3 regions of the Ruegeria sp. CG8 genome follow, and region 1 is predicted to be linked to each of the others. Evidence: riboswitches for the same ligand, from Rfam matches in the RefSeq annotation. Region 1 holds a riboswitch; each other region holds the start of a gene.

Region 1 (10,513 bases):
ACCGCCTTGATGTTGCGCGGTCCGGGTGTGGCCTCGACATATTCCAGAACCACGAAACGATCGTTCTTGACCGCGTCCAGATCTGCAAACGCAGGATTATTGACCATGAAGTCCCGCTTCTGCTCGGCGGTGACGTCGCCATAATTGACGATCACAATGACTTCGGGGTTGCGATCGACGACTTCCTCCCAGGTGACGGTCGCCCAGCTTTTCTCGAAATCATCCATGATGTTGACGCCGCCTGCGGCCTCGATCAGAGCGGTCGGCATGGCATAGGGGCCGGCTGTGAACGGCGTATCCTCGCCGCTGTCGTAGACAAAGACACGCGGCGGTTCGCCCGAAGGATTCAGGCCAGAGGTGATCTCAGCAAGTTCGGCCTTGTACCCCTGAACCAGCTTTTGCGCCCTGTCTTCGACACCGAAGATACGACCGAGATTCAGCAGATCGTTGTACATGTCACCCATGCTGGCTTTGGGCTTGTCGCCAATGTGGATGCAGCTTTCAGTCAGTTCGTAGACTTTGATCCCGAAGGGCTCGAGCGTCTCCGGCGTCACCTCGCCACCCACTTTCATCCCGTAGTTCCAGCCTGCGAAATAGAAATCGGCATCTGCGCCGACCAGCACCTCTTTGCTGGGATATTTGGCCGGCAGCTCGGGCAGTTGCTGCACTCCGGCGCGCATGTCTTCGTCCAACGTCTTCCAGCCGGAAATGCCGGTATATCCCACCATCCGGTCGGCCAAGCCCAGCACCAGCATCATTTCCGTCAGGTTCACGTCGTTCGAGACCGCCGCCTTGGGCGGTTCGTCAAAGGTGACGGTTCGATTGCAACTTTGCACGGTGGTTTCCGCGGTCGCGGTGTTGGTGGCCAAAGCAAGGCCCAGGGCCAGGGTGGTCGGTTTCATTTCAAGCTTCCTTCTGGTTGGGGGTGGGGAGTTGATAGGTCAGGTGAGGTTTGTGACTGAGGCTGAGCTGCTCTTGCCGGGCGGTGACTTCGAACGTGTCAGAGACCAGCCTGTCACTCAGCACTGTCTGGGGTGGGCCAAAGCCGCAGGGTCGACCGTTCTTCAGAACCAGAACACGGTCGCAGACATCGGCAGCCAAGTTCAGGTCGTGCAGCGAGGTGACGATCGTCAGGTCGAGGTCCCGGATCAGCCGCAACACCTCTAGCTGGTGGCGGATGTCCAGGTGGTTGGTAGGCTCGTCCAGCACAAGAATCCGGGGTTCCTGGGCAAGGGCGCGCGCGACCATCACACGCTGACGCTCGCCGCCGGACAGAGTGGCCAGCCCACGGTCGGTAAACCCGTCCAGATCCATTCGGTGCAGCGCGGATTCGATGATCTGGTGGTCACGACTGCCGGGCGTGGACAGGCCCAACCGGTGCGGCACCCGCCCCAACGCCACGATGTCGCGCACGGTCAGCGCGAAATCCGAGGGCTGCTCCTGCAGCACGGCGGCTACCTGACGCGCCAGCGCCCGGGGGGCCATTCTTTTGACGGATCCGCCGTCCACCAGAATGTCGCCCGAGGACGGACGGTGATAGCCGTAGATCATCCGCAGAAGGGTTGTCTTGCCGGCACCGTTCGGCCCCACAACCCCCATGACCTGCCCGCGCATCAGCGCAAAACTGGTCTCGTGCAGCACCAACGGCGCTCGTTTTCGCGGCGCCCAAGTGACGGCATCCACCGACAGCAAAGGCGCGCTCATGAGGCGCAATCCGCATCTTCCGAAGACGCAGCCATCGCGGCTGGAATGCGGGCCAGTGTTGCGTGGCGAAGCCCGGCCGGGCGGTCGACCGAGCTGCACCATCCATCGCGCAACTGCTGGTACAGCCGGGCGAATTCCACCAATGCCCCGGTCTCTTCAGACGTAATACCGCCAACCAGGTAAGATGCCTTGCCCGGCCCGTGATAGGCGACGGTACAGGGTCGGGTGCACCCGGCCATGCAGGCGGCACCGGAAACGTCAAAACCTGCCAAACAGTCGTCTTCGGCCAGCGCGGCGCGCAATCGTCCGATCAGGTCAGGCCCGGGGCGTGCGGCTGCGCCCTTGGGTCGGCAAGATAGGCAAACCGTGATGTGATGTGTTGATTGTCGGTTCATTTCGCCCTCCGCGAAATCGCGGGGCGGAAAGGGAACCAGTCATGTCAGCGGCGTAAGCCGAAAATGCCATCTTGGCCTCCTTCCGGGACACCCCGCCCGGGTTGAGTTGCGTTTGATGATGGCAGGTCTCCTGACTCGCGGTGTATGGCTTGCCCCGCCTTCCCAGACCTATCGGCCCAGTGGCATCCGGGGGTCGCACACCGCCTACAGTTGCGGGGGCAGTCACGGCATTGGCGTCAGAACGGCGCCGCACCGTATTCCCATTTACCCGACCGCCGAAACGATCGGGAACCATCAGCGCCAATCTCATCCATGAATCGAGTTGCACTGTCAACGACTTACTGGGCGGGTGCGTAATGGAGGTATCCAGGCGACCCTTCGGCACCGCCTGAGCGACAGACCGGGCGGCTAATTACGTCGTTTTGACCAAATGACTTAAGATAGCCCGGAAGGTCCCGAAACACGGCGGCGCAAGCGGGCTGACTGCCAAGCCTCCGTGAGCGGCCTCGCCCTTTCCCTTTGATTGCAGAAGCCTATTGTTGCCAAGCTTACAAAATTTACGCGCGGAAAAATCATTGATTTATCTTGTGATTGATTCAAACATACGAATTCGACACAACTTTAGCTTTACCTCCGTTGTTGTCGCTGTCGCCCGTTTCGTCGGGCCCTTCCGACTGCTGGAGTGAGTGCTGGCAGTCGGAAGGCATTTCACGAAGATCAGCGTTGGGAGGACGCGGTGCCCGGACTTAACGTACGAACCCTTCCTCGAAACTTCGCACCGGTTTTTGCCCATGACGTCATTGCGTCAGCACGCTTTGTTTACGGTCCCGGGGATCGGCAGAATTTCTGTCTGCCAGCCATGTCTTTGGCGGCAAAACCGGGGACCGCATAGACGCAGGCGCGCAAAATAAAACCACCTATTCCACAAGCATCAGCAAACCCAAGAGGAGAAGAAAGTGATTAACAAAGTCATGATGATTTCAGGCGCGACGTGTTTCGCACTGCTAGCGGCCTGTGACGACACCAGCACGTCAAGCACACCTGCCGAACTGACGCCCGCTCAACAGGCGTGTCTGCGAGACGTGGCCAAAACAACCAACAATCCGCAAGTGGTCGTGCTCTCATCCGCGTTCAGCGAGGCTGGAACACAAGTCACCGTTGGGGTTGGAGAGGATCGGGCTCCGTGGAATTGTATTGCCTATAGTGATGGCGCGACAGCTGGTATCGAGTTCCTGGGCGACGAAGGCGCGTTGTGACCCGTTTTATGCCTAGTTGAAATCGGCTGTGCTGCGCTTGCTTGATACGCAGAGGTCCGGCTTGGTCTGCAGAATAACCATCATCGCGTTTGCGACCCTTTACCTGTTGGCGTTGTTTGCGTTCCTGACGGGCACTTTTGGCTGGTTCGGACAGGAACGAGACCCATTGTCCGGCGTGTTCCTTTTGCCGCTGGGTCTGCCTTGGGTCCTTGCGGTGGACCTTTTCTCAGAGGTCGCCAAACCGTGGTTCGCAGCGATAGCACCGGTGCTCAACCTGTTGGCACTGGTTTTGATATGCAGATGGGCACGTGGTTTGCGCCAGGAATGAAGGCGGAACTCTTTCCCGCAAAATGGGAGGAAAACATGGGAAAAGTGATCTTGGGGCTTGTGATCGGGCTCATCCTCGGCGTGGTTGGAGCGATGACCTTGGGCGGCGGGGCCGCGATGGGTGTCGGCGTTGCGACAGGCTTGTCCGCCGGTGTGTGCACCACATTGAAGGGAGCTCAGGCCGAGAACCTGATCACCGCCGAGCAAGCAGATCAGATCCTCAATCGCGTGAACTCCGAGATGGCATCATTGCAAGGAATTGAAACGACGGACGAGATCGTCGGCAGCGCACAGGCATGCGATGAATTTCTGGCAAAGTTGCGGGAAGCGAAGTGAGGTTTCTGCTCACCGGAAACACAACACTTAGGATAGACCAACAGAGGACCTGCTCATGAAACGCAGTTTTTTGAACCTTTTAACTCCCGCCCTTGCGCTCAGCGGAACAGCCGCGCTGGCCATGTCAGACGCCGACGACGCGTGTATCGACCATCTGCGGCAGGTCGGTGGACCGGACGGTCAGTCCGGCACGATCGAAAGCTCACAGTTCTCGGAAGCCGGCACGCTCGTCATGCTGCGTGACGCGGGCGGAACACTTTGGCGTTGCATTGCGTACAAGGATGGAAGCATCGGCGAGATGTCGGTTGTCGAGGCGATGGATGATGGTGGCGGAGCCATGGACGGCGCTTCCGGGTCTACAGGTAGCCAGCGCGTCAAATTCGATGCCGGGTCCACCGGCGCCGAGCTCGTCGGCCAACTCGCGCCAGGGGCATCGCAGCAATACGTTCTTGGCGCGAAGAATGAACAGTTTCTTTACGTCCGCGTTGCTCCGCGAAATGGATCCCTGGACTACGTCATTCGCAACCCCGATGGGTCTGAATTGCTGGGATTGATGTCTGCGGACAAGGAGTATCGCGGACAGCTGTGGCAATCCGGCGATCATGTTGTCGAGGTCATCAACCGCAGCAACTCTGCCGTCGACTACAACGTCATTTTTGGAATTGAATAGGTGATCGCCCCGAAACCATGAAACGCATTTCCAAAAAATAGGAAAGCAGATGAAATCCAAGACCCTAGTGGCGATCGGCGCGGTCAGTGTCTCTGTGCTTGCAGGATGCGACGAAAGTGGCGGATCAGTGGAAGCAAGTGCTCCTACCGTGGGCAGTTCCAGCGATCTGTCGTCATTTGAAGGCGCAAGAGCGGGTCAGGCTGAAATGGGCATTCAAAGTCTCGGGTTTGAACTCATCCGAAGCGAAGGGCTGACCTCGTACTGGTTCAACAAGGAGACCGGTGCCTGTGCTCGGATCACGACATCTGAGGGAAGATACTCGGACGTAGCGATGCTGCCGTCTGGTGACTGCTGACACACCTCATCAATCCCAAATCTGCAAAAAGGAGCTCCAACTTGCATTTCGACCTGGCACATGCGGCGATTACCGTTGTCGCCTTGATAATCACCAACCTGGCCTTGAAGTCGGCCGGCGTGATCACCGAAGACAACAAACACCAATGGAACTGGAAAGTTGTTCTGGCCTACTTCGTGGTCGTCTATATCATCAACATGGTGTGGCCGATTTAAAGCTGAAGGGCGAGATGCCAACCGCCGACCTGACCTGGTTACCGTGAACGCGCCTCTCCGCGGGATTTCCGGCAGGAAAAGCGTGAGCATCGCCGGCTGAAAACAGAAAGGAATACGCATGCGGTTTTTGACATCCCTCATATTCATCGGTGTTCTGGCAACTGCGGCGAATTCTGACGTCACCAGTCGAAACGGTGGCCCAAGCAACAGCCAGATGCTCTCTAGGGGCAGCGACGGAGGCATCGATGGCGTCGCTTTCTTTCGCCCAGTCCTAAGCGGAGTTTTGTATCGCTCTGGCTTCAAGGGCGGCGACAAGGGTCGAACGGGCTTGAGCAACGCTCAGCGCGAAACACTGTGCGATGAAGGGTTTTCGGCCGGGTTTTATGCGGACTTCGGCAAGAACACCGAATACGGCCGCACCAGCTGTGGAAACGGAGCCTTTGACTATCAGAGCGCCAGATCGTCCCGCCCCGGCAGTGTCATGGCCGCCATACACCAGGTGATTGAGGACCCTGGAAAGGGTCCTGTCCTGGTGCACTGCATGTGGGGCGTTCATTCCTCAGGCGCCTTGTCGGCAATGGCGCTTGTTCAGTTTTGCGGCTGGACGGAAGACAGGGCCAAGAAATATTGGAATGATGCCCGAAACGGGGCCCCATGTTCGGGCGGGTGTGACCAGTGGATTGACTCGAAATTCTCAAACTTCAGTGTCGACCCCAGTTTGAAGATCTCCGCCGAACAACAGGCCGCGATTTGCCCCAAATGACATCCGGAGGACTATCCAAATGAGATTCAATCTTCTGGGGTCACTGGCTTTCATTGCGCCCACTGCCTTGTGGGCGAGCGACGATGTTCGCGGAGAAGCCACGACATTTGCTAGTCCCAATGGTGTTACGGAACGCTGCATTCGGATCGAAAAAGTCCCAATGGGCGAGTACAAGAACAGCGATCTTGAGGAAGAAACTGCCTATTGCGAGATCGATTTCTATGCACCCGAAATCGCTATTTGTCCAAAAACCTGGAGCACCAGCCCAGGAATGGCCGTCTACGATATTTCGGAAGGACCCTACGTGGGGAACCGCTCTGAGTTCGAGAGAAACGCTTGCAAAGAGGGCAAGTCGGCAAAAGAACTGGCCAAGGGCAGAGTGGCCAAATTCAAATCCACCATGAACCAAAAAGGTACAAGCGGAACGTTTTCCACCTCGTCGCTGCTCTACTACCATTTCTCAAGGTATTTCGACGCGACGGTGAAAGTTCCGGTGGCGGTCTGGCGCAGCATGGACGATCAGGCGCATCTTACCGAGGTTGCGGAGCCTGGCCTTGCGATTTCCGGTGGATCTCATGGCGGGCGCATGAACCATGAAGGCTGGCGGGTCTTCGTGGCTGCGGATGCCGATCCGAACTCGTACCAGCCAACCGATGATCTGTTCACCGCGGATCGAACGCAGATATACGGTGTCCTGCTTGATAGCCCCGGTCATCGCTACGGCTCGGAAATCAACGGCACCCGCAAGTCCGGTTGGGGCAAAGGCCAAAATCGCGATTTTCAGGAAACACCCGCTTTCCTGGCCTTGCGGTCGTCAAAACCCTTGCCCGAGGCCATTGCAGAGGGTGTCAGGAAAGGCCGAAAGGATCGTCAGATCAACAAGGACCTCGGGCCCGATGTCAGCGACCGGCAGATGGCATTCTGGATGCAGGAGCTTACCGAGATTGTTCTGCTCGACTTCATCTTCAGCCAGCAGGACCGTGTGGGAAATATTGATTTCACGCCCTACTGGTATTGGGTCGAAGACGGAAAACTGAAGAACCAGAAAACGAAGCACCATCAGCCGAATGATGGAGACGTTCCCGCCGATGCAATATTGATCCGTCGCAGCAATCTGAACGACAACGATGCCGGTGGGCGGGTCGAATATGCCAACTTCGCGAAATCCACTCAGATGCTGGAGAAAATGCGGCATTTCTCTCCAAACACATACCGGCGGCTGGTTGCGTTGAACAGTGACCTTCAAACGCAAGGCCCGGTTTACGGCTGGTTGTCACAAAGCTTTGGGTTGTCGGACCGTCAGATTGCGCAGGTCGTCAAAAACACTGCGCTGGCAACATCCATCCTCAAGAGCAATTGTGCCAAAGGCGATCTGGTGTTTGACTTGGACCCTGTCACATTCTTTTTGAACAAAAATACCGAGGCGGAGGGCCTGGACTGCAATGATCCGTAAGCGTTCGATCACTGTCGCGGCGTTCGTTTGGACGGTCGCGCTCGCCTGCAAAGCGGCCGCTTTGGATGTGATCGTCATATCGGATCTGAACGGCAGCTATGGCTCGGTCAAATACGATGCCCGCATCGAAAAGGCGATCAAGCGGATAATCGAGATTGATCCCGATCTGGTGATTTCGACGGGCGATATGGTCGCCGGACAGCGTATCCCCAACCTTTCAGACAAACAGGTCAGAGAGATGTGGAAGGCGTTTCACATGACGGTATCCGACCCGCTGGAGGCTGCCGGAATTCCATTTGCGGTCACGCCGGGAAACCATGATGCGTCGGCCTATCGCGGGTTCGAGCGCGAGAGAAAAATATACGCCGAGGAATGGGGCCCGAGAAAACCAAACGTCAACTTCCTGATGTCGGATGACTATCCGTTCTTCTACGCGTTTGAAATGCAGGGGATAACCTTTGCATCTTTGGATGCCACGACCCTTGGGCCACTATCCGGCGATCAGCCGGACCAACTTGTGCAACTTGGGGCAGGTGGAGACCCGATTGTCACGTTCAGCCACCTCCCGCTGTGGCCGTTTGCGATCCAGCGCGAACGCGAAATCATCGGTGACCCGACGCTTGAAAGAATCTATCTGCAAAGCGGCGTCGTTCTGCACCTGTCTGGACACCATCATGCTTTTTACCCTGGCTGGAAAGACGGCGTGGCCTATGTTTCGCAAGCTTGCTTGGGTGGTGGCCCGCGGCGGCTAATCGGTGATCGCGCCAGGTCACCTCACAGTTTCACGCATGTCACCTTCCAGCCGAACGGAGAGTTTGGGATAGCAGTATATCGAGGGCCGGATTTCGAAAGGTCTGTCGACTTCAAGTCGCTCCCGAAAGAGATCAGATCCCCGAATGCGGTGTTGAAACGTTTAGACCTTGTGAAATGACTAGAAGCTGAGTTTCAACTCGACTTTTTCGGGGACCAAATCGTTTATCATCACTTCGATGCGGGCCTCGGAAAGTCCACCCGAGGTAATGAAAAGCAATGAAATTCGGGATTTGCCGGGTACATGGTGTTTTCTGATCAGCTTCCAGCCGGCGTCGGCGGCCATCGCTTCAATGGCGCTGCTGACGTTCAATGAGTGCTCCTCGTCCGAAGCCTTAAGCGATATTTCAACGCCCTTGTTTCGCCCTCCGAGCCAAATGAAACACCAACAGACAACCGCCACCAATGTGGCCATCAGCGGCAGGCCCAACCCGACCGCAAGCCCAAGAACGGTTACGACGATCAATTCGACAGTGTCTATCGGATCATCCAAATTGGAGCGAAACCTGAGCAACGCTCCGATGCCGAAGATAACGAACCCGATCATTGACCCGTGCTGGACGACCAGGAACCCCACCGCCATGCCGATCAGCGCATATAGGAAGAAAAGCCTGGGCATGACGATGTCGCCGACACTTCTACGGGCTTTGCGCCGCACCGGATGATAGACGATCAAGCCAGCCAGAACGATCGTGACCAGCACATCAAGAGAAAAGAAATACAGTTCCTGTTTGCCGCGAAACTGCGTCCATCTGCGTTCGATCAGAATCTCCGATTCCGAAGCCCCGGCTAGCATCGTCGCCGGGTCGATTTGCGACATCGCCGTACCGGGCAAAAGCAGCATCAACAACACAGTCACAAACGGGAAAATCGTATTCAACTCATCTTCCTTCCTGCTTGCGCCCAGACAATGCCCGTCACAAGTGAATCCCAACAAGCAGGATCAGGTAAAGAGTTCAAAGCGCATTCTTCCGACATCACAGACAAGTTGTGATACGAATGCGATAAAGGGGTGTGTCACACACACGAAAATATCGAAGGGCAGAAAGCACGTGTTTCCGTCAAAACCTGAAGTTTCACGGCGCTTCTGCAAATTTGGGAGATCCGCTCTTGCGGCCAGCTTCCTAGCGGCAGCGTTTTTGCCTTGGTCTGGCTCTGCCCACGCCAAAAGTGCTGATCTGGTTCTGGTCGATAGATTCAAGGTGGCGGACGAATCAAAGGGATTCTCAGAACCTTCCGGTTTGTCGCTGTCCCACGCTGAAGGCTTCTTGTGGTCTGTAAGCGACGCTGAGCCGAAACTGCACCTACTTGGAGTCGACGGAGTATTGGGAAACTCCTTCCAGTTGCCGCCTTTCGCCGGATCAGATTTGGAGGGCGTCGCGTCGCGAAAAGATGGGTCGGTTTTGCTCCTTCAGGAAACCGATCGATCGATATTGGTCGTTCAACCAACCGACCCTATCCAACTGACAAGGGTCCCACTTGCGTCCCTCAAGGGGTACCCGGCCGCTGCCGAACTGCTTGTCGGCAACCCGCTGAACAAGGGGCCTGAGGGCATCACCGTCGACCCGGACACTGGGCGAGTATTCGTTGTCATTGAAGGACAACCGCGTCTGTTGCTGGTTGTCTCACCGGACCTGACTGAAATTCAGGAAGTCATCCCTTTGGATCGTGGATCTGGTTTTGTCTCGGATCGCGTGAATGACGATGAACTGGATGTAAGCGGTTTGGCTTGGTCCGTGTCGGGTGTGCTATGGATTCTCAGCGACAAGGGACGCCAGATCTTTTTGTACGATCCAGAGACGAGAAAAGCAGATACGATTGAACTGACGTATATGAAAAATGGAGACCGAAAGGTCGTGAAGCACCCCGAAGGGATCGCCTTGGATGAGGCCAAAGGGCTTCTCTACATCCTCACGGACGATGCCGAGAAGTCGCGCCTGTACGTTTTCAATATCCCTGAGTTTTGATCGCTACTGCACGGCACTCACCCCGTACGGATGACTTAGCCAAGAAAGCCCGCATTGGGTCCAACTTCCTTGATCCGCGCCACTCAGAACCGCTCCCAGGCCGCGTTTTTTGGCCGTAGGAGGGTCCTGAAAAAAGCAGCCTTCAGTTGGGCCGGTTCAGTAGTCTTGCGAAGCGACTAGAAATCCAGGTTTTCCACGCTCAGCGCGTTTTTCTGGATGAATTCACGGCGCGGCTCGACCACGTCGCCCATAAGCTTGGTGA
Region 2 (10,513 bases), on a different contig from region 1:
CCGCCTCCATCAGGCGGGACTGCGCGTCGGCTGCGTTGGCCTCGTCATCCTCGACGCCCACCACAAGCTGCGCCATGTTCGCGGCCACGGCGGTCGAGTATCCGAACGCTGGGGCGATATCCAGAACCACCTCGTCATTCGAAATATTCAATGCATCCAGCATCTTCGCCAGAGTCCTCGGCTCCAGCAGGCAGCGCCCGTTTCCCAGGTCGATCAGGTCGCCAGCATAGGCCACTTCGCGACTGGCATCCGGCACGAAGTTCTCACGCTGGACCTTCAGCATTGAATCGATGATCGGGAATTTGGTGACATCAGAGGGCCTGATCTGAGTGTCTACCATCGTGTGGCGTCGGGCTGCGAAATCCGTCATGTGACCGCTCGTATATTTCCCATGGTTGCTCGGCTTTTGCCACATCCGATCCCGCCCGGCAACGGCCAGCCCGGCAAAAATTGCAGGCCGCGACAAAAGTTGCCACTGCGCTGACCGACCATCCAACGCCGTGGTCGGCGGAATTTTCAGCAACCCTCTGGACGTTGTTCGGGAAAGCTGCTAGAACCGCGTCTGCACCACGTCAAGTAATTGAAATTGCTTGAAAAGGCGAGTTGGCGGAGTGGTGACGCAGCGGATTGCAAATCCGTGTACACCGGTTCGATTCCGGTACTCGCCTCCAACTTTCCAGCCTCGCATTGCATCACTGTTCTCTGGTCCTGTGATTGTCGCCTGGACCAGTTTGTTGATACGAAACGCCAAAATACGCGCGGAGATGGTTAGCGCAGCCGAGCTAACCAGTAATTTCCGAGCAAGGATTTAGTCCGCGCTGGGTCACCAGCGACGCGGTCGGTACATGCGAGAACCCCGCGGAAAGGGCGTGCCTTGCGCTGACCGTCGGCTCAAACCGTGCTTCGGCCTTGAGGAATCACCTCATACCCCGGCTCTTCCGGTTCATCGTCCTGCATCTCGGCCGGAAAACCGGGCGCGGTAATGCTCAGCCCGGTTGCATCCTCGAGCCGTCGAATGACGTTGGGCGACAGCTCGCGCGCGCCATAGCGGGCGATGGCGTCGTCGAAGATCTTAATCATCAACGGGTTCATCTCCAACGGCACGCCGGCGCGGTCGGCGACCTCCTGGAACAGGCCGATATCCTTTTTCACCAGGTCCGTGGTGAAGGAAATATCGCGCGAGCCGTTCAGGATCACCTGGCTTTCGGTCTCATGTACGAAGGAGGTACCGGACGAAATCTTGATCGCCTCGTAGGTGGTGTTCAGGTCCATCCCGGCGGCCTTGGCGGTCACCAGCGCCTCGGCGCAGGTGATCAGGTTGGCAGTTGCCAGATAGTTGGTCAGCACCTTCAGAACCGAGGCCGTGCCCAGATCGCCGGTATGCAGAATGCGCCGGCCCATGGTCGTAAGGAACGGCAGGATACGCTCGAACGTGGCCCGGTCGCAGCCCGCGAAGATCGAGATATTGCCCGTGGCCGCCCGGTGGCACCCGCCCGAAACCGGGCAGTCCACCGCCGCCCCGCCGCGTTCGATCACCATGGCCCCCAGGCGTTTGACCTCGGCCTCGTCGGTGGTGGACATCTCCATCCAGATCTTACCGTGGGTAACCTCGGGCAGCATCTGCTGCATCACTGCGTCCGAGGCAGCGGGCGACGGCAGGCAGGTGATGACCGCATCGCAATCGCGCATCATCTGGGCCGGGCTTTCACCGGCTTTTGCTCCCTTGGCGGCGAACTCCGCCACAAGATCGGGGTTCAGGTCGTGTACCGTCAGGTCGATACCGTTGCGCAGCAGCGACCCCGACAGCTTGCCCCCCACATTGCCCAAACCGATGAAACCGACCTTCATGTTCTGCCCTCCCGCAGGCGCAATTTCGTTGGCACGAGTATTTCCGTTGCCCATCGACAAAAGAAACGAATAATAAGTCAATCTAAATGCAAAATATTTTGGTGCTGAATGGACCGCCTGCCCAATCCGGCCTGGTTGCGCAGCTTTGAGGCTGCCGCCCGCCATCTGAATTTCACAACCGCCGCGCAGGAACTGGGCCTGACCCAGACGGCGGTGTCGCTGCATATCCGCTCGCTCGAGGCGGATCTCGGCCAGCCGCTTTTTGTACGCAACGCCCGACACCTGTCGCTGACCGAGCTGGGCCAGTCCTATGCGCTGACCGTGCGTCGGGCGTTGTCAGATATCGCGCTGACCACCAACAGCCTGTTCGGCCCCGCCTCGCGGCAAGCGTTAACCATCCGGGCGGCGATATCGACGATGACCTACTGGATCGCCGCTGATCTGCCCGCGTTCAGCGCCCAGCACCCCGAGGTCCCGGTGCGGCTGGTGTCGCATATCTGGAACGACTCGGCCGCGCCTGCGGATGTGGACGTGGAAATACGGCTGGGCCATGGCGACTGGCCCGGTGTTGCGGCCGAACGGCTGTGCTCGGAACGGCTGGTGCCCGTCTGCCGGGCGCAGGACCCGGCGCCAGACCTGCAAAACGGCCCGTTGATCCACATTCTTGGGTACGAGGACAACTGGGCGCGGTACTTCGAGGCCACGGACACCGACCTGCCCGACCGCCCCGCGCGCCATTCGGCGGATACGACCGTCACCGCGCTGCAACTGGTGATGGCCGGCGCGGGCTACGCCACCGTTCTGGAGCGGTTCGCGCGCAACGCCATTGCCCAGGGCGCGCCGATCCGGGTTGCGGGGCCGGCGATTCCCTTTGCCCAGTCGCACTATCTGATCCGCAGCGTCAGCGCGGCGCCTCCGTCCATCCCTGCCGAGTTGTTCCTAGCCTGGCTACGCGACAGGCTGGCCAGTGATGCCGCGGATTGACCCCGGCAGGTCGCTTTTTCGATCCGACGCAGGGCACTTGGCCCCGCGCGCTTGACAACCCCCCTGCCCGTGCCGCATGTCGCTTGCGTTGGTGTCTGTGCAAACAGATGAAAAGGGAATGCGTCAGCGGTTTTCCGTCAAACGCAGCCGCCCCCGCGACCGTGACCGGAGAGGGTGCCCAAATGCCACTGGCCGCAGGCCGGGAAGGCGGGACATCCGACAGAGCGCCGCTCTGACATCCGCAAGCCGGGAGACCTGCCAACGCCCGAAGACAAACCGGACGGGGTGTTCCGGTGTCGGGCCCATGTCCGCAACGTGGCCCGCGCATACCCCGTCCCCCGACAACCGAGTGAGGGGGGATGAGATACGTGACCGAGACCACACCAGTTGAACTGCTGGTCTGCACCACCTGCCGACGCGGGCTGCCCATCGAGGATGACGCCCAGCGCCCCGGCACGCTGCTTCACAAGGCGCTGGCCGCCGCCGACCTGCCCGCGGGCATCACCCTGAAGCCGGTCGAATGCCTGTCGAACTGCGATCAGGGCTGCTCGATCGTTCTGCGCGGCGGGCCGTCGCGCTGGACCTTCGTCTATGAAAACCTGAACGAATCCGACCATGTCGAGATCATCGTCGAAGGCGCCACCAAATATCTGGCCGCCGATGATGGCCTTGTGAAATGGCGCGACCGCCCTGAACATTTCCGTAAGAACTGCGCCGCCCGCATTCCCCCGATTGGAGCCTGAGCATGAGCACCCTCGAAAAACTTCCCGTCACCGTCATCACCGGCTTTCTCGGCTCGGGCAAGACCACGCTGATCCGCCATCTGATGCAGAACCCGCAGGGCAAGCGGCTGGCCGTGGTGGTCAACGAATTCGGCGATGTGGGCGTCGATGGCGAGATCCTGAAAAGCTGCGCCATCCCCGACTGCCCGGCGGAAAACATCATGGAGCTGGCCAATGGCTGCATCTGCTGCACCGTGGCCGATGACTTCATCCCCACGATCGAGGCGCTGATGGCGCTCGACCCGCGCCCCGATCACATCCTGATCGAAACCAGCGGTCTGGCCCTGCCGAAACCGCTGCTCAAGGCGTTCGACTGGCCCGACATCCGTTCCAAGATCACCGTGGACGGCGTGATCGCTCTGGCCGATGCCGAGGCCGTGGCCGCAGGCCGCTTCGCCCCGAATGTCGCGGCGGTGGATGCCCAGCGCATGGCCGATGACTCGATCGACCACGAAACGCCCCTGTCCGAGGTGTTCGAGGATCAGATCTCGTGCGCCGACATCATCCTGCTGACCAAGCCTGACCTGGCCGGCCCCGAAGGCGTGGCCAAGGCGCGCGAGATCATCGCCGCCGAGGCGCCCCGCCCCCTGCCCGTGGTCGAAGTGGCCGAGGGTGCGGTGGACGTGCGCGTGGTGCTGGGGCTGGAGGCCGCAGCCGAAGACGACATGGACGCCCGCCCCTCGCATCACGATGGCCATGACGACCACGAACATGACGATTTCGAAAGCATTGTGGTCGAGCTGCCAGAACAGACCGACCCGGCGCAGCTGGTCGCCAATATCGAGCGTCTGGCGAACGAGCTGAACATCCTGCGGGTCAAGGGCTATGCCGCCGTTCAGGGCAAGCCGATGCGCCTGCTGGTCCAGGCGGTCGGCGCGCGGGTGCGGCACCAGTATGACCGCCCGTGGAAACCCGAGGAAGAGCGCCGCTCGCGCCTTGTGGTCATCGCCGAGCATGACGACATCGACGAGGCCGCGATCCGCGGCATCCTGACGGGCGTCACCGAGGCCGCCGAGTAAGCACCGATGCACGTCGTCTTCCGCGAAAGCCACGGGCTCGAAGAAACCGAGACCCCGACCGATCTGGGCCAGAGCCCGGCGGATCTGGTGGTGCTGTCCTTTTCGGACAGCGACCTGGGTGCTTTCGCGGCCGGCTGGCATCGCGGCGGCGGGCCCGAGGGGCGGATGCCCTCGTTGCGGCTGGCCAGCCTGACGGCGCTGAAGCACCCATTGTCGGTCGATACCTATGTCGAGCAGACGCTGGAGGGTGCCAAGGGCATCCTGATCCGGCTGATCGGCGGAGTGCCCTATTGGTCCTACGGGTTGCAGCAGGTGCTGGCGCTGGCGCAGGCCAAGGGCATCGCGCTGGCGGTGCTGCCCGCCGACGGGCGCGAGGATACGCGGCTGGACGACTATTCCACCCTGCCGGTCTCGACCCTGCGGCGGCTGGCGCATCTGTGCGACACCGGCGGCGAGGTGGCCGCGCAGGCGGCGCTGGCGCAGATGGCGCTGGCGGCGGGGCTCTATGCCGGGCCGGTGATGGGGGCCAAGACTCTGCCCGACTGCGGCGCGTGGTGCCCGGATCGCGGCGTGATTGCGCCCGAGGACGCATTCGCGGGCGAAGGTCGGCGCATCATCGTGACGTTCTACCGCGCCTACCTGACCGCGGCCGATACCGCGCCGGTCGCGGCCCTGATCCGAGAAATCCGCGCGCGGGGTCATCAGGCGGTAGGGCTGTTCGCGCCCTCGCTGAAGGCGCCTGCGGCGGCGGAATGGCTGGCCGAGATTATCCCCGAGATGACGCCCTCGGCGATCATCAATGCCACCTCGTTTTCAGGCAAGGGCGCGTCGGGCACATCGCCCTTGGACGTGGCGGGCGTGCCGGTATTTCAGGTCGCGCTGGCCACTTCGCGCCGCAAGGCCTGGGCCGAGGCCGAACGCGGCATGTCGCCCGCCGATCTGGCCATGCATGTGGTCCTGCCCGAGGTAGACGGGCGTATCACAGCCGGTGTCGCCTCGTTCAAGGAGCCGGGCAAGCGCGACCCGCAACTGGAATATTCCCGTTTCGCCCACCGGCCCGAGCCCGACCGGATCACCGCCATCGTCGACCGGGCGATGGCCTGGGTGGACCTGGCCGAGAAGCCAAAGGCGCAACAGGTCCCCGCGCTGGTCTTGTCCACCTATCCGGGCAAAGACTGGCAGATGGCCCATGCGGTGGGGCTGGACGCGCTGGCCTCGGCCGAGGCGATCCTGTCCGACCTGCAGGGCGCCGGCTATGACACCGCCCCCGCCGAACCGATTGCCGATACCCTGCCGGACGCCCGGATTTCCTGGCCGGTCTCGGCCTACCGCGCGGCGCTGGCGCAACTGCCCGAGGCGTTGCGCGCCGATCTGGAAACCGTCTGGGGCGCACCCGAGGACGACCCGGCCTGCGCCGATGGGGCCTTCCACTTCACCGCGCTTCGGCGCGGCAAGGCGCTGGTGGCGTTACAGCCCGAACGCGGCACTCCGGAACTGCGCGACGACGAATACCACGACCTGTCGCGCACGCCCCGGCACGGCTACGTAGCCTTCTACCTGTGGCTGCGGCACGGGTTGGGCGCCGATGCGCTGATCCATATCGGCGCCCACGGAACACTGGAATGGCTGCCGGGCAAATCGGTGGCGCTCTCGGCGGAATGCTGGCCCGAGGCGCTGATCGGCGATCTGCCGGTGATCTATCCGTTCATCGTGAACGACCCGGGCGAGGCCGCGCAGGCCAAGCGCCGGATCGGGGCGGTGACGCTGGGCCACATTCCTCCGCCGATGAAGCAAAGCAGCACGCCCGACCGCATGGTGCGGCTGGAATCGCTGCTGGACGAGTTCTCGAACGCCGACGGGCTGGACCCCAAACGGCGCGACCGGTTGCAGGCCGATATCCGTGATGAGGCGCAGGCCATCGGGCTCGAGGCCGATCTGGGGCTGGATCAGGCCACCAGCACCGCCGAGGCGATCACCCGCATCGACCGTTTCGTCTGTGACATCAAGGAAAGCCAGTTCGGCGACGGGCTGCACGTCTTTGGCCGCGCGCCGCAGGTTGCGGGCAATTTCGATACTGCCGCGTCAGCACAGACCGAACGGCAGGCCCTGCTGGATGCCTTGGCCGGCAAACGGATCGAGGCTGGCCCGTCCGGCTCGCCGTATCGCGGGCGCACCGACGTGCTGCCCACCGGGCGCAACCTGTTCACCACCGATCCGCGATCGGTCCCCACCCGCGCGGCTTATGCGCAGGGGGTGAAACTGGCCGAAGAACTGGTCCGCCGCCACCTGCAGGAGGAAGGCGACTACCCCAAGGGCCTGATCGTCGATCTGTGGGGCTCGGCCACGATGCGCACGGCGGGCGAGGAATTCGCCATGGCGCTGCACCTGCTGGGCGTCAAACCGATCTGGGACCCGGGGTCGGAGCGCGTATCGGGCATCGAGGTTCTGCCGATCACCGACCTGGAGCGCCCCCGGCTGGACGTGACCCTGCGCGTCTCGGGCCTGTTCCGCGACGTGTTTCCGACCCTGTCGGCGCTGTTTGGTCAGGCGGTCCGCGCGCTGTCAGAACGCGACGAGGCGCCCGACTGGAACCCCTATGCGGGCCAGCCGCCCGCCGCGCGGGTCTATGGCCCGGCGCCGGGCAGCTATGGGCTGAACATGACCCACCTGTCGGAAACCTATACCGACGATGCACGCGCGCAGGCCGGTCAGGCCTGGCTGGATGCCAGCGCCTTTGCCTTGGAGGGCGAGCACATTGCCCATGACCCCGACGGGATCACCCAGCGCGTGGCGCAGGCCGACAGCTTCGTGCACCTGCAGGACCTGACCGAGACCGACCTTCTGCTGGCCAATGACTATGCCACGCATGAGGCCGGATTTGCCGCCGCCAAAAAGCTGACCGGCGGGCAGGCGCAATTGTACCATTTGGACAATACTCGGCCAGAAACACCCCGCGCCCGCACCCTGCCCGAGGAAATAAGTCGCGTGGTCCATGCGCGCGCCGCCAATCCCGACTGGATCGCCGGGATGCAGCGCCACGGCTTTCGCGGCGCGGCCGAGATCGCCGCGACGCTGGATCACATGGCGTCATTCGCGCATCTGTCAGGCAGCGTCGCCCCGCATTTGTTCGATCTCTATCACGATGCGACCCTGGGCAACCCCGAGGTGGACGCGTTCCTGCAGCAGGCCAATCCGCAGGCCCATCAGGCCATGCAGGACCGGTTCCGCGCGCTGTACGAGGCCGGGCTGTGGAACACCCGCCGCAACTCGATCCGCGCCGATCTGGAGGGGTTGGGATGAGCGCCCCGGTCGTCCAGGGCTGGTGCCCCGGCGCGCATCGCCCGATGATGTCCGGCGACGGATTGGTGGTGCGGGTGCGCCCGCGTCTGGCCCGGCTGAGCGCCGCGCAGACGCTGGGGCTGTGCGACCTGGCCCTGCGGTTTGGCAACGGCACCATCGACCTGACCAACCGCGCCAACCTGCAATTGCGCGGCGTGGCCGAAGACGATCACCAGCCACTGCTGGCCGAGTTGTCGGCGCTGAACCTGCTGGATGCCGAGCCGGGCATCGAAACCCGGCGCAACATTCTTGTGTCACCGCTGTACCAACCCGGCGACCTGACCGCGCGCCTGACACAGGCATTGATCGACCGGCTGGGCGATCTGCCCGCTCTGCCCGCCAAGTTCGGCTTTGCGGTGGATACCGGCGCCGCACGGCTGCTGGCCGGGGACTCGGCCGATATCCGGCTGGAGCGGGGAGCTTCGGGCCTGATCCTGCGCGCCGACGGGGCCGAGACCGGCCGTTTGGTGACCGAAGATGAGGCGATTGATCGCGTGATCGATCTGGCCATGTGGTTCGCCGAGCGCTTCACTTCTGACACCCGCCGCATGGCCCGCCTGATCGCGACGCAGGCCCTGCCCGAAGAATGGCAAGGCCACGCCCCCGGCCCCACGGCACCGGCGCTGCAACCCGGTAACAGCGAAATCGGCCCGATCTACGGCGCGGCCTTCGGGCAACTGCCCGCCGCCGAGCTGCGCGGGCTGGTCGGGGCCTCGGGCGCCGCCGCCCTGCGCGTCACGCCCTGGCGGCTGTTCCTGCTGGAAGGCGGGGCGGCGATCCCGGCCCCGGCCTTCGTGACCGACGGCGCCGACCCGCTGCTATCCACCGACGCCTGCCCCGGCGCGCCATTCTGCCCGCAGGCGCAGGCCGAAACCCGCGCCATCGCCCGCGCGTTGGCTCCGCGCGTGCCCGGCAGCCTGCATGTCTCGGGCTGCGCCAAGGGCTGCGCGCGCATGGGCGCAGCCGATCTGACGCTGGTGGGCCGCGACGGGCGATTTGATCTTGTAAAACACGGCCGCGCGGGGGATGAGCCCGTCCAGCGCGGGCTGGACCCCGAAACACTGAAGACCATGGACCTGACCTGATGCCCTATGAATACGAAACCGACGGCGCGGCGATCTATAAGCAATCCTTCGCCACGATCCGGTCCGAGGCCGATCTGGCCCGTTTCGACCCCGACGAAGAACAGGTCGCCGTCCGCATGATCCATGCCGCCGGGATGGTCGGGCTGGAAGAATTCATCCATTTCTCGGACGGATTCGTGCGCACCGCCCGCACCGCGCTGGAAAACGGCGCGCCGATCCTGTGCGACGCGCGGATGGTGTCCGAAGGCGTCACCCGCTTTCGCCTGCCCGCCGACAACCAAGTCATCTGCACCCTGCACGACGACCGCGTGCGCCCGCTGGCCGAGAAGATGGGCAACACCCGATCCGCCGCCGCGCTGGAACTGTGGCGCCCGCATCTGGAGGGTGCCCTGGTGGCCATCGGCAATGCGCCCACGGCGCTGTTTCACCTGTTGAACATGCTCGAGGACCCCGACTGCCCCCGCCCCGCCGCGATCATCGGCTGCCCCGTGGGCTTTGTCGGTGCGGTCGAATCCAAGGACGCCCTCTGGGAGGCCCAGCCCGTCCCCAGCTGCATCGTCAAGGGCCGCCTGGGCGGCAGCGCCATCACCGTTGCCGCGATCAACGCCATCGCAAGCCGGGCGGAATGACCATGGGCACGATCTATGGCGTGGGCCTCGGCCCCGGCGATCCCGATTTGATGAGCGTCCGGGCCGACCGCCTGTTGCGCTGCGCGAAACACGTGGCCTATTTCCGCAAGCCCGGCCGAACCGGGCAGGCGCGCAAGATCGTCAACGGGATGATCCGCGACGATGCGGTCGAGTTCCCAATGGAATACCCCGTCACGACCGAGATCCCGGTCACCGATCCGCGCTACAACGCTCTGCTGGCCGAGTTCTACGAACGCTGCACCGCACGCTTGAAAGAACTGGCCGATCAGGGCGAGGACGTGGTGGTGCTGTGCGAGGGAGATCCGTTCTTTTACGGCTCGTTCATGCATCTCTACAGCCGCCTGCGCGACGTCGTGCCCGTCGAGGTGGTGCCGGCGATCACCGGCATGTCAGGCGCTTGGACGGCCTCGGGCGATCCGATCACTTGGGGCGACGACATCCTCACGGTGCTGATGGGAACCCTTCCCGAAGATGTTCTGGCAGACCGCATGGCGCGCACCGACGCGCTGGTGGTGATGAAGATCGGCCGCAACATCGACAAGGTGAAACGCGCGCTGAAAACGGCGGGCCTGTTCGACCGGGCCTGGATCGTGGAATACGCGCAGATGCCCAACCAGACCGTCCGCAAGCTGAGCGACGCCTGCACCGAGATCACGCCCTATTTCTCGATCATCATCGTGCACGGACAGGGGCGGCGGCCATGAGCGGCTGGGTCAAGATCGCCGGGCTTGGCCCCGGAAACGAGGCGCTGGTGACCTCCGAGGTGACCGCCGCCTTAGCCGAGGCGACTGATGTGGTGGGCTATA
Region 3 (10,513 bases), on a different contig from region 1:
TTTCTGCTCTGGACGGTATTGATGCAATCGTGGCCGGACACACGCACCTGACACTGCCCGACCCAAGCGATGGTAACCCGCAGCAGGCCAGACCCGTGGTCATGCCCGGATCAGCGGGGTCGCATTTGGGGGTGATCGACCTCACGCTTGCTATGAACGCCGCGGGAGAAGCGAGAATTGCTGGTCACAGCGCGCATCTGCGCGCGATCTGCCCGGGCGGGGCTGAAACCGGCGCTCGGGTCGTTCCTGAAGACCCTGAGATGGTCGAACTTTTTGCCGCCGCCCATAAGGCGACCCGCAAAGCCGCTGCCCAGCCGGTGGGCCGGATCAATCGTACCCTGCACAGCTATTTCACCTTTTGCGGGGTGGATCAGGGGCTGAACTTGGTCGCCGCAGCACAGGCGGCAGCCCTGCGACCGGTTCTGGCCGGAACGACCTTTGAAACCCTCCCTGTTCTGTCCGCAGCCGCACCTTCGAAATTCGGAGGCCGGGCCGGACCACGGCATTACACCGAAGTCCCGGCTGGCGATGTCACCGTAAGGCATGTCTCGGACTTGCATGTGTTTCCAAACCAACTGGCCGCCATGCTGCTGGATGGCCGCCAGATCGCCGAGTGGCTGGAGATGTCGGCTGCCCAGTTTTCCCAACTTGGCAACAGCGACGAGCAGGTTCTGATCGACCCCGAGGGCACCGGGCACAATTTCGACGTGCTGCATGGGGTGACCTACAGGTTCGATCTGACCCAGCCCGCGCGATATGATTTAGGCGGCCAGTTGATCGACACGTCCCATTCCCGCCTGCGCGATCTTGCCTTTCAGGGCCGCCCCGTCGATCCGGATGAACAATTCGTCGTTGCATCAAACAGCTACCGAGCCAATGGCGGCGGCAACTTTCCCGTCCCAGACCCGGCCCGCCTGATCCCGGTGCCGCCGCTGAGCCTCCAGGGAATCTTGCGCGACTACCTGGCGGGACGATTGGGTCCGGATCCGGTGGAAAACACCGCCCAAAGCTTTTCCTTTGTTCCGCAGGCGGGCCGGTCCGTGATTCTGAAGACCGGGCCACGCGCTGCAAACTACCTGCACGAGCTCGACCACTTTGCAGCCACCACCGACGGGCAGGACGCGCGCGGGTTTCTTAGGGTACGCCTGTCTTTGTGACGGGTTGCCAAGCGGGTGCGTGATGCCTATATCGGCGGTCGAGAGGTTGGCGCGGGCAAGCGCCTCGCCAACCTGGTCAGGTCCGGAAGGAAGCAGCCACAACGAGCCCCGCTTGGGTCGATGTCCAACCTCTCACTTGACGCCGCGCCGCGTATTCGGCCCGGTCAATCCAACCTCTGTATTTCGTCGTTGTTCCTGAAAACCGCGCTTGCGGGCGGGTCAGGCGATCAATCGCGGCCAAACGGCACTGCTGCGCCGGGCGAAGGCGCCGATATGACCGATTTCGGACAGTCCGAAATCCTTCGGCTGCAACAAACGCCGACGGGCGGTCGGACCATAGAGTTCAGACAGCCGCCAGACCGCGGGCGGTGGCACAGTCTGGTCATCCTCGAACGCAATGATATCCGCCGTGGCGTTCGCCCGACTCCAATCCGCCTGGGGAAGCGTGTCTCCCAATTCGGGCAGATAGCTGGTGGGCGATGTACACCACTTGCGCCATTGCCAATAGACGCCCGCCGGCAAATCGGCTCCGAATCCCAGAAGTTTCCCCGGCAGGTACCCCAGAAGACGCACCAGAGGTGGCACGTGGCCATACCAGAACAGAGTCGCCAAGCCCTTGTAGGGCCACGGGTGATCGGCCACCGTCACCAAACCTGCGCACACACAGATCATCCGGTCGATCTGTTCGATTTCCGGTTGCAGCGGACCCAGCATTCCACCGACCGAATGCCCGATCACCCACAGTTTTGCCTGCGGGTATCGACGGTGCATCTCGGCACGCGCTGCGGGCATGTCGATCAGCGCCCAGTCCGCCATCGTGGCCTTCGAGTCTTTCAGCCGCCCGGTCAGCGAATGCTCGAAATCCCGGTAATCATATGTCAGGCAAGCCATACCGCGCTCGGCGGCCAGCCAGCGAGCAAAGTGCTGATAGTAGTCACGTGGCACTCCTGTTGCGCCGTTCAGCACAACAACGGTTTGCGGCTCGACCGCCGGAGTGTAAAGCCGCGCCGCCAGCTGGGTCTGGCCCGACGGAAACTTAAAGTCTTCCACGTCAACCGCGTGCTGCGAATCCAACATCTTTGCCTCCAAACACTCTGGACCGATCGGTCTAATACTTTGTGTCTGGACCAATTGGTCTAGGCCTGTCAATATTTGGCCTGCATGACCCAACGTCCACCAAACACCAAAGATCGCCTGATCGTGACTGCCGCCCGACTGTTCCAGCGCTCGGGCTATAACGGTGTCGGTCTGGCGGAATTGCTGGCCGAAGCGCAAGCCCCCAAGGGTTCGCTTTATCACCATTTTCCAAAGGGCAAGCCGGATCTGGCCCTGGCGGCGGCCAGTTGGGCCTCGGACGGGATGTTGAGCATGATCGCTGCGGCATTCGACGACGCCGCGGATTTTCGCGACGGGGTCACCACCCTGTGCCACAAGATCGCGAAGCTGTTCGACACCTCGGCCCAATGGGAGACCTGCCCGATCGCCGCCACCCTGTTCGAAAGCCCCGACAACCGCGCGTTTCGGGAACATGCAGACCGTCTGTATGAAAGCTGGATCATCGAAGTTCGAAACCACGCCGCGCGGTTCGGAGTTTCCGACCCTGAAAATGCTGCGGACACCCTGTTCATCGTGATGCAAGGCGGCTGGCAATTGGCCCGTGCCCGCAGGGATTCGAATGTGCTGCGCAGACTGCCTGATCTGTTCCCTTGGGCCTCACTCCGGCAACCGGGCTGAAACCGTCTTGACTCGATCTCGGATACACCGCTAGCGATGAGGGGATGGTTCCCGTGCCGTTTCGGTCCGGGATGAAAAGGGAACACGGTGCGGTCCAACCCGGAACTCCGGAGCGGACCAAGGCCGCGACTGCCCCCGCAACTGTAGGCGGAGAGCGATGCCTAAATACCACTGACCGCAAGGTTGGGAAGGTTGGCAAAGCAAAGACCCGCAAGTCAGGAGACCTGCCATCAAACGTGAAACCGAAACTCGGACGGGGTGTCCGGGCAGGGTCTGGCCTTGAAACCGGCGTCTGTCCAAATCCACCTCGCCCAGCGCGCGGAGGGCGCAACATGATTTGGAAGACCGACACCCATGAATTCGCGGCAACAATCTGCCAGCGCACCGGAAAGACCTGCCCGGCACTGGCGCGCATGGCACGGGCCATCGCGCAGGCAATGGCGACGGCGCAGGCGGCAACATCCCCCGACTTCCAAGTGGAAGGCAGCAGCGAACTGGCCCATTGCGAACATGGCTGCACGGCGCGGTTCGATGCACGTCCCGAACGGATCCGCGTGTATTGCGGAGCGGCCGCCGACACCCCACCCGACTGCCTTGATACCTTTGCCGACATGCTGTTTGACGACCAGCGCGACGCCCTGCCCGCACAGGTCATTGGTGATCGACCCTGTGCGATGCTGCAGGCCACGGCGATCATGCCCGTGGTCAGGGCCGAGCGCGAGTTCCGCGCAACCGCCTGAAGGTCAGGTCGCCAGTGCCTCGCGCGCCGGGGCGATGGCCCAGTCCATCTGAGCATCGGTTTCGACCGCGCAGGGGCGTACGGCCCGCAGGCGTTTCAGGGCTTGTTCCGGCTGCTCGCCGCTTTCGATCATCAGACGCAGGACAACCATGCCAGACCGCCCGCAACCGCCCCGGCAGTGGACCAGTACCCGCCCGCCGCCCGACAGCGCATGGCGGGCGGCGGCACTGACTTCGGGCCAGCGGCCGGATATCTCGGTCAACGGCGCCGAGAAGTCGGCGACCGGCAGATGCGCCCACCGACAGGCGCGCCGATGGATGTCACAACCCAATTCGCCCGCACCCACGGCAACCAGTTCGGCAAGGGTTGTCATCGAAATCACCAGCCCCGGCGCCCAGGCTGAAATCAGGTCCAGGTCTCCCTCATAGTCGCCGCCACCGCCGGGAACCGAGGTCAGGGCCAGCGTACCGCCGCCCACCTGCAATGCATGAACCACAAGATTTGTCATCAGACGTTCCCCCCGAAACTGGCTGATTGAACTTGATCCGCGCAGTATGCCTCACACCGCGCGCTCGCCAAAGCGAAAAACCTGCACCGGCGCTGTGGACGCGGGGCACCGGGAACTCTACCCTGCATCGTCAGTACGAATCCGTCAGAGCAGACATGACCACACAGTCCAGCCCCGCCTATCAGGTTCTCGCCCGAAAATACCGCCCGGAAACCTTTGCCGACCTGGTCGGTCAGGATGCCATGGTGCGCACGCTGAAAAACGCGTTCGAGGCGGACCGGATCGCGCAGGCCTTCATCATGACCGGCATCCGCGGCACCGGCAAGACGACCACGGCCCGGATCATCGCCAAGGGCATGAACTGCATCGGACCCGACGGCAATGGCGGCCCAACGACCGAACCCTGCGGCCAGTGCGAGCATTGCGTGGCCATCATGGAAGGTCGCCATGTGGACGTGCTGGAAATGGACGCCGCCAGCCGCACCGGCGTGAACGACATCCGAGAGATCATCGACAGCGTGCGCTATCGCGCCGCCAGCGCGCGGTACAAGATCTACATCATCGACGAAGTCCACATGCTGTCGACCAGCGCCTTCAACGCGCTGTTGAAAACGCTGGAGGAACCGCCCGAGCATGTGAAATTCATCTTCGCCACGACCGAGATCCGCAAGGTTCCGGTCACCGTGCTGTCGCGCTGCCAACGGTTCGACCTGCGCCGGATCGAGCCCGAAGTGATGATCGGCCTGCTGCGCAAGATCGCCACCGCCGAGGGCGCGGAAATCTCGGATGACGCGCTGGCACTGATCACCCGCGCCGCCGAAGGCTCGGCCCGGGATGCGACCTCGCTGCTGGATCAGGCAATCAGCCATGGTGCCGGCGAAACCACCGCCGACCAGGTGCGCGCGATGCTGGGACTGGCCGACCGGGGCCGCGTGCTGGACCTGGTGGACATGATCCTGCGCGGCGATGCGGCCGGGGCCCTGACCGAACTGGGCGCGCAATATGCCGAGGGCGCCGACCCGCTGGCGGTGTTGCGCGATCTGGCCGAAATCACGCATTGGGTCTCGGTGGTGAAGATCACCCCCGACGCAGCCGAAGATCCCACCGTCTCGCCCGATGAACGCACCCGCGGCCAGCAGATGGCCGAGGCGCTGCCGATGCGGGCGCTGACCCGGATGTGGCAGATGCTGCTGAAGGCACTAGAGGAAGTCTCGGCCGCCCCCAACGCCATGATGGCCGCGGAAATGGCGGTGATCCGCCTGACCCATGTGGCCGATCTGCCCAGCCCGGAAGAGTTGATCAAGCGCCTTCAGGACAGCCCTCCGCCGCCCGTCGGCGGGCCGGGGGGCGGCGTTCCGGTCGCCGGAAACGGTGCACCGCCCGTGACCGCGACGGCCTCGGCCCACGCGCCGGCCCCGCGCGGTGCGGGCGGTGCGCCGACGGCAGCGCTGGCCCAGGACGTGCAGACCGCGCTGGCGCGTTTTCCAACTTTCGAGCATGTGGTCGAGCTGATCCGCGCCAACCGCGACGTGAAACTGCTGGTCGAGGTCGAGAACGGCGTCCGCCTCGTCTCGTACCAGCCGGGCCGGATCGAGTTCACGCCCACCGAAAAGGCGCCCACCGACCTGGCCGCGCGGCTCGGGTCCGCGCTGCAGCGCTGGACCGGCAATCGCTGGGCGGTCTCAATCGTCTCGGACGGCGACGCGCCCACCATCGCCGAACTGCGCGACGCGGCCGAGCTGGCGCTGAAGGCCAAGGCCGAAGAGCACCCTTTGGTGCAGGCGGTTCTGACTCAGTTCCCCAAGGCCCGCATCACCCGGATCGAAACACCCGAGGACCGTGCGGCCAAGGTCGAAACCGAAGCCCTGCCCGAGGTCGAAGACGAATGGGACCCGTTCGAGGAAGACTGATCATCCGCGCAGATGGCGCGCTGCCCTTGTGAAGAACGCGGACGGCCCGTATCTAGGCCGCAAATCGAATGACAGGAGACATACAGATGCTCAAAGGACTCGGCGGTCTGGGCGACATGGCCAAGATGATGAAATCCGCGCAGGAACTGCAGACTAAGATGGCGCAGATGCAGGAAGAGCTGAACACCATCATGGTCGTCGGCGAATCCGGCGCGGGCCTGGTCAAGGCCACGGCCTCGGCCAAGGGCGAACTGAAAGGTCTGGACATCGACCCCTCGATTTTCAACAGCGACGACAAGGAAGTGGTCGAGGACCTGATCCTGGCCGCAATCAAGGACGCGCAGACCAAAGCCGCCGAGCGGTCGCAGGAAGAAATGGCCAAGCTGACCGAAAGCATGGGCCTGCCGGCGGACATCAAGCTGCCGTTCTGATCTTCGCCCCTCAAACCCCCGCCGCCAAAGCCACGCAGGACAGGCCATGAGTTCGAACAGTGACATCGACGCCCTGATCGATCTGATGGCCAAGCTGCCGGGGCTGGGACCGCGCTCGGCCCGGCGGGCGGTGCTGCACCTGATCCGCAAACGCGCCCTGCTGCTGACGCCGTTGTCGGACGCCATGCAGCAGGTCGCCGCCACCGCACGCGAATGCCTGAACTGCGGCAACGTGGGCACCACCGACATCTGCGACATCTGCAATTCCGAAGACCGCGCCACCGGTGAGCTGTGCGTGGTCGAAGACGTGGCCGACCTGTGGGCGATGGAACGCGCGGGCGTGTTCAAAGGCCGCTACCATGTGCTGGGCGGAACGCTCTCGGCGCTGGACGGCGTCGGCCCGGAAGACCTGCGCATCCCCCGCCTGCGCGACCGCGTCACCGCCGAAAACATCACGGAAGTAATCCTGGCCCTGAACGCGACCGTCGACGGGCAGACCACGGCCCATTACATCGCAGATCAGTTGGAAGGACAGGTCCGCCTGACCTCGCTGGCGCAGGGCGTGCCGATCGGGGGCGAGTTGGACTATCTGGATGACGGGACCATCACCGCAGCGCTGCGGGCGCGGAAAGAACTGTAGCCGCCGCGTGCTGCCTGCAAGCAGCACGCTCTCGCCCCTCCCCGATTGCAAGGTACCACTTTACCCATCGGTCAGGTGTAGGCACCCGACGAGTAGGTCAATTCATAGGAATGGCTGTAGATCTCGAAGACTATCCCGAACGGATCCTCGACATAGACCATGCGGTAGGGTTTCTCGCCGGGGTAGTAGTATCGGATAGGCATGCGTTGTTTCCCGCCGGCCGCCACGATTTTTTCCACCAAGCCTTCGACATCAGGATCCTGGACGCAGAAATGGAACGTCCCGTTCCTGCGAAAGTCGATGTTGTTTTCCGGCGCGTAGTTTCCATCAAACTCAAAAAGCTCGATCCCGATACGATCGGCGGTCGCCAGATGCGCGATACGCAGTTTTTTCCAATTCGGGCCAAACACGTCCGTGCACATCACGCCGATGTCCGTGTCATCCTCGACCACGTCGGTTGGCGGCATGATCACGTAAAATCCCAAAACCTCGGAATAGAATTTCACGGCTTCGTCCACGTTCGGGACGGACAACCCGATGTGAGAGAATGTTCTTGGATGTTGAGGCATGGCTTGCTCCTTGGTCTATTGGGCAAGACGTATTTTGCAACGTCCTTGTTTCAAGCGCCCGCCCCACAAGGCAAAGCCGTGTTGTTCCATGCACATAGATCATCATGCACTGCTGCCGAGGCCTAGAATGATCTTTCCGTCGACCCCGCACCGTGTACTATGCCCTAGCCTGACCCATTTGATATCGGAACCCGCCATGAAACGCCTTCTCGCCCTGACCTTCGCCGCCTTCACCGCCACTTCCGCGTGGTCACAGCAACTGGTCGACAAGGGGTTCGTCGAAGGCTGGAACATCATGATGGACCCCAATCTGGGCAACGGCTGTCTGATCCAGACGGTGTATCAGGACCTGTCCGTGGTGCGCCTGGGCTATGATGCTCTGGACAATCGGGGCTATTTCACCGTTTTCCACAAGGGGTGGGGCAACATCGAGCCCGGCAAATCCTATCCGATCCGGTTCGAGCTGGACGGCAAGAGCTTTGACGCCACAGCCATCGGGTTCAAGCAGGATCGGGTGCCCGGTGCGACCGTGTTCTTCACCGACCGGAACTTTGTTGCGGCCATCGCCCAGAACAAGACGATGACGATCTACAACCCCGCAGGCGAGCGGGTTTTGGCGATCGATCTGAAGGGCACCGCCAAGGCATTGGACTATGCGCGGGACTGCCAGAACAAGAAGCTCTAGCGAATCGGATCGAACAACGCATCCGAAGCGGTGCAGTCCCGGATCACGTCCCGCCCACAGGGCACCGGGTCCAGATCACGTGACAGACAGACGCGCACTTCTTCGATGTAACCGTGCTTGCAAGTGACGGTGATCATGTCTGGCTCGAGCCCCGGATTGGCGTCGAGGAAGGCATCCTCGACCACGCGCGCCGGCAGTTTCACGGCTTTGTCCAACTTGCGAAACACCGGCGGTCGGGTGATGCGGTCATAGGCTTGCCGGGACAACGCGTAGTAGTCCGCTGCGGACAGGCCCGAACAGGTGCCGTGTTTCTTCCACTGGTGCCAGGCCAGACCCGAACTGCCTTGAATATCTTCCATCTGTCGGGTCATCGCACGGGACGGCGGCGCCTTGGCTGTCGGGCAATAGGAGGGCCAGCCTTGGTGGTATTGCGGCCACAACCCGTGCAGGATCCAGCCGTGATCGTGGCGCGCATCGCATTGGTCGGATCCGCGCGCGTCGCCTTCGCGGGCGCACCAGTTGGGCGACCAGCTCAGCGACAGGACGTAATAGTCGAACTCGCCTGACTTCTCGCCATCGGCCAGCGCGGCCATCGCGCCGAAAATCCACACCAGCAGCCCCAATAACGCCCAGCGCATTCGCCTCTTCCCTTCTTGCATCTGCACGACTATATACGGGCCAAGTTCCCCGACAACGGAAACCTGCCCCAAGACCACGGGGCCGCCGAATTCCGGCGACGGGACAGATGTATTCAAAGGAGACGGGCTGATGGCAAAACCCCTGATGGCCAAGGCAACCGCCGTTTGGCTGGTGGACAATACCACGATCAGCTTCAAGCAGATCGCGGATTTCGTGGGCATGCACGAGTTGGAAGTGCAAGGCATCGCTGATGGCGATGTGGCGGCAGGCGTCAAAGGGTTCGACCCGATCGCCAACAACCAGCTGACTCAGGAAGAGATCGACAAGGCCGAGAAAGATCCGCTGCACAAGCTGAAGCTCAAGTTCAACCCCGCCGCCGCCGGCGAGGAAAAGCGCCGCGGTCCGCGCTACACGCCACTGTCCAAGCGCCAGGACCGCCCGAACTCGATCCTGTGGCTGGTCAAGTTCCATCCGGAGCTGAGCGATGGCCAGATCGCCAAACTGGTTGGCACCACCAAGCCCACGATCCAGTCGATCCGCGAGCGCACCCACTGGAACATCGCCAACATGCAGCCGATCGACCCGGTCGCGCTGGGCCTGTGCAAACAGTCCGAACTGGATGCCGCCGTCCAGAAAGCCGCCGCCAAGAAGGCCGCCGAAGGTGGCGTCATGAGCGATGACGAGCGCCGCAAGCTGGTCTCGACCGAACAGTCGCTGGAAATGGATGCCGCTCCCAAGATCCCCACGGCGATCGAGGGGCTGGAAACCTTCTCGCTGTCCGATGACGGCGACGAGGAAAAAGAAGACGAAGCAGTGGTGGATGCCGACAGCTTCTTCAACCTGCCCAAGGGCGGTGCCGAAGAAGACGACGAGGACGATCTGCGCAACTGACACTGTGCTGGCCCCGGTCCGATGGACCGGGGCCTTTTTGGAACTGGACCATGCTGAACATTCTATCGTCTATCTTTGGGCCGCACCGGGCGGTTTCGATTTACGCTTTCGCAAAAACCAAGGGACTGGCCATTCTGGGCGGCGTGGCCGTTATCGCCGTAGCTGCCGGTCTGCTGCTGTTCAGCGGCGATGGGAAACACGAACACGAAGCGTTTCTGACCGTTCCCGTACTGTCGGCTACGCCAATCAATGGTGATCTCAAGAACGGGGTCATCGCGTCGGTTCGATTGCCGGACGGATCGGCAACTTCAATCACCGCGACCGAGGCGCCGATCGCGCGCAGTATCGGAACCACGGCCTGTGTGGAAAAACGGGTTTACGTGGACAGCGGCGAACCGCGGTATCGGTTCAAATTGCCAAGCAACTGCGGCGCAAGCTGATATGCAAAACCGCCCGGAGTATTCTCCGGGCGGTCTTTCTCTTACAAAAGCTGGAACAGGATACCGGCTGCAATAGCTCCGCTGATCCCAAGCCCGATATAGGCTGCGAACACACGGGGTTTGACCAGAGACCAGACAGCCGCCATGGCCGGAATGGAACTGACGGCCCC

What was found. Region 1 has a riboswitch for cobalamin ahead of ACR0EF_RS16120 (DUF1636 family protein). Riboswitches for the same ligand answer to the same signal wherever they lie in the genome.
Region 2: linked by a shared signal. The riboswitch ahead of ACR0EF_RS08740 (DUF1636 family protein) and the one ahead of ACR0EF_RS16120 (DUF1636 family protein) in region 1 are both predicted to bind cobalamin.
Region 3: linked by a shared signal. The riboswitch ahead of ACR0EF_RS12900 (hypothetical protein) and the one ahead of ACR0EF_RS16120 (DUF1636 family protein) in region 1 are both predicted to bind cobalamin.

Annotation. Positions count from the first base shown of each region.
Region 1 is NZ_JBQFRA010000005.1:244,552-255,064, forward strand. Features, by position in the region: gene ACR0EF_RS16110 (ABC transporter substrate-binding protein) at 1-902, opposite strand, end outside; gene ACR0EF_RS16115 (ABC transporter ATP-binding protein) at 904-1,704, opposite strand; gene ACR0EF_RS16120 (DUF1636 family protein) at 1,701-2,099, opposite strand; cobalamin riboswitch at 2,203-2,410, opposite strand; gene ACR0EF_RS16125 (hypothetical protein) at 3,056-3,355, shown strand; gene ACR0EF_RS16130 (hypothetical protein) at 3,680-4,018, shown strand; gene ACR0EF_RS16135 (hypothetical protein) at 4,074-4,688, shown strand; gene ACR0EF_RS16140 (hypothetical protein) at 4,738-5,043, shown strand; gene ACR0EF_RS16145 (hypothetical protein) at 5,085-5,258, shown strand; gene ACR0EF_RS16150 (hypothetical protein) at 6,041-7,474, shown strand; gene ACR0EF_RS16155 (metallophosphoesterase family protein) at 7,542-8,405, shown strand; gene ACR0EF_RS16160 (DUF4956 domain-containing protein) at 8,406-9,128, opposite strand; gene ACR0EF_RS16165 (SdiA-regulated domain-containing protein) at 9,208-10,251, shown strand; gene gyrB (DNA topoisomerase (ATP-hydrolyzing) subunit B) at 10,428-10,513, opposite strand, start outside.
Region 2 is NZ_JBQFRA010000002.1:545,777-556,289, forward strand. Features, by position in the region: gene ACR0EF_RS08720 (protein-L-isoaspartate O-methyltransferase family protein) at 1-370, opposite strand, end outside; tRNA gene ACR0EF_RS08725 (tRNA-Cys) at 598-671, shown strand; gene ACR0EF_RS08730 (NAD(P)-dependent oxidoreductase) at 892-1,848, opposite strand; gene ACR0EF_RS08735 (LysR family transcriptional regulator) at 1,957-2,832, shown strand; cobalamin riboswitch at 2,905-3,109, shown strand; gene ACR0EF_RS08740 (DUF1636 family protein) at 3,192-3,575, shown strand; gene cobW (cobalamin biosynthesis protein CobW) at 3,578-4,633, shown strand; gene cobN (cobaltochelatase subunit CobN) at 4,640-7,933, shown strand; gene cobG (precorrin-3B synthase) at 7,930-9,057, shown strand; gene ACR0EF_RS08760 (precorrin-8X methylmutase) at 9,057-9,686, shown strand; gene ACR0EF_RS08765 (precorrin-2 C(20)-methyltransferase) at 9,683-10,411, shown strand; gene cobJ (precorrin-3B C(17)-methyltransferase) at 10,408-10,513, shown strand, end outside.
Region 3 is NZ_JBQFRA010000003.1:545,631-556,143, reverse strand. Features, by position in the region: gene ACR0EF_RS12920 (bifunctional 2',3'-cyclic-nucleotide 2'-phosphodiesterase/3'-nucleotidase) at 1-1,157, shown strand, start outside; RNA gene ffs (signal recognition particle sRNA small type) at 1,197-1,295, shown strand; gene ACR0EF_RS12910 (alpha/beta hydrolase family protein) at 1,377-2,234, opposite strand; gene ACR0EF_RS12905 (TetR/AcrR family transcriptional regulator) at 2,319-2,891, shown strand; cobalamin riboswitch at 2,920-3,137, shown strand; gene ACR0EF_RS12900 (hypothetical protein) at 3,224-3,631, shown strand; gene ACR0EF_RS12895 (protein-tyrosine phosphatase family protein) at 3,635-4,138, opposite strand; gene ACR0EF_RS12890 (DNA polymerase III subunit gamma/tau) at 4,294-6,048, shown strand; gene ACR0EF_RS12885 (YbaB/EbfC family nucleoid-associated protein) at 6,135-6,479, shown strand; gene recR (recombination mediator RecR) at 6,526-7,119, shown strand; gene ACR0EF_RS12875 (lactoylglutathione lyase family protein) at 7,191-7,688, opposite strand; gene ACR0EF_RS12870 (hypothetical protein) at 7,885-8,373, shown strand; gene ACR0EF_RS12865 (ribonuclease T2 family protein) at 8,370-9,011, opposite strand; gene ACR0EF_RS12860 (DUF1013 domain-containing protein) at 9,142-9,903, shown strand; gene ACR0EF_RS12855 (hypothetical protein) at 9,954-10,343, shown strand; gene ACR0EF_RS12850 (permease) at 10,385-10,513, opposite strand, start outside.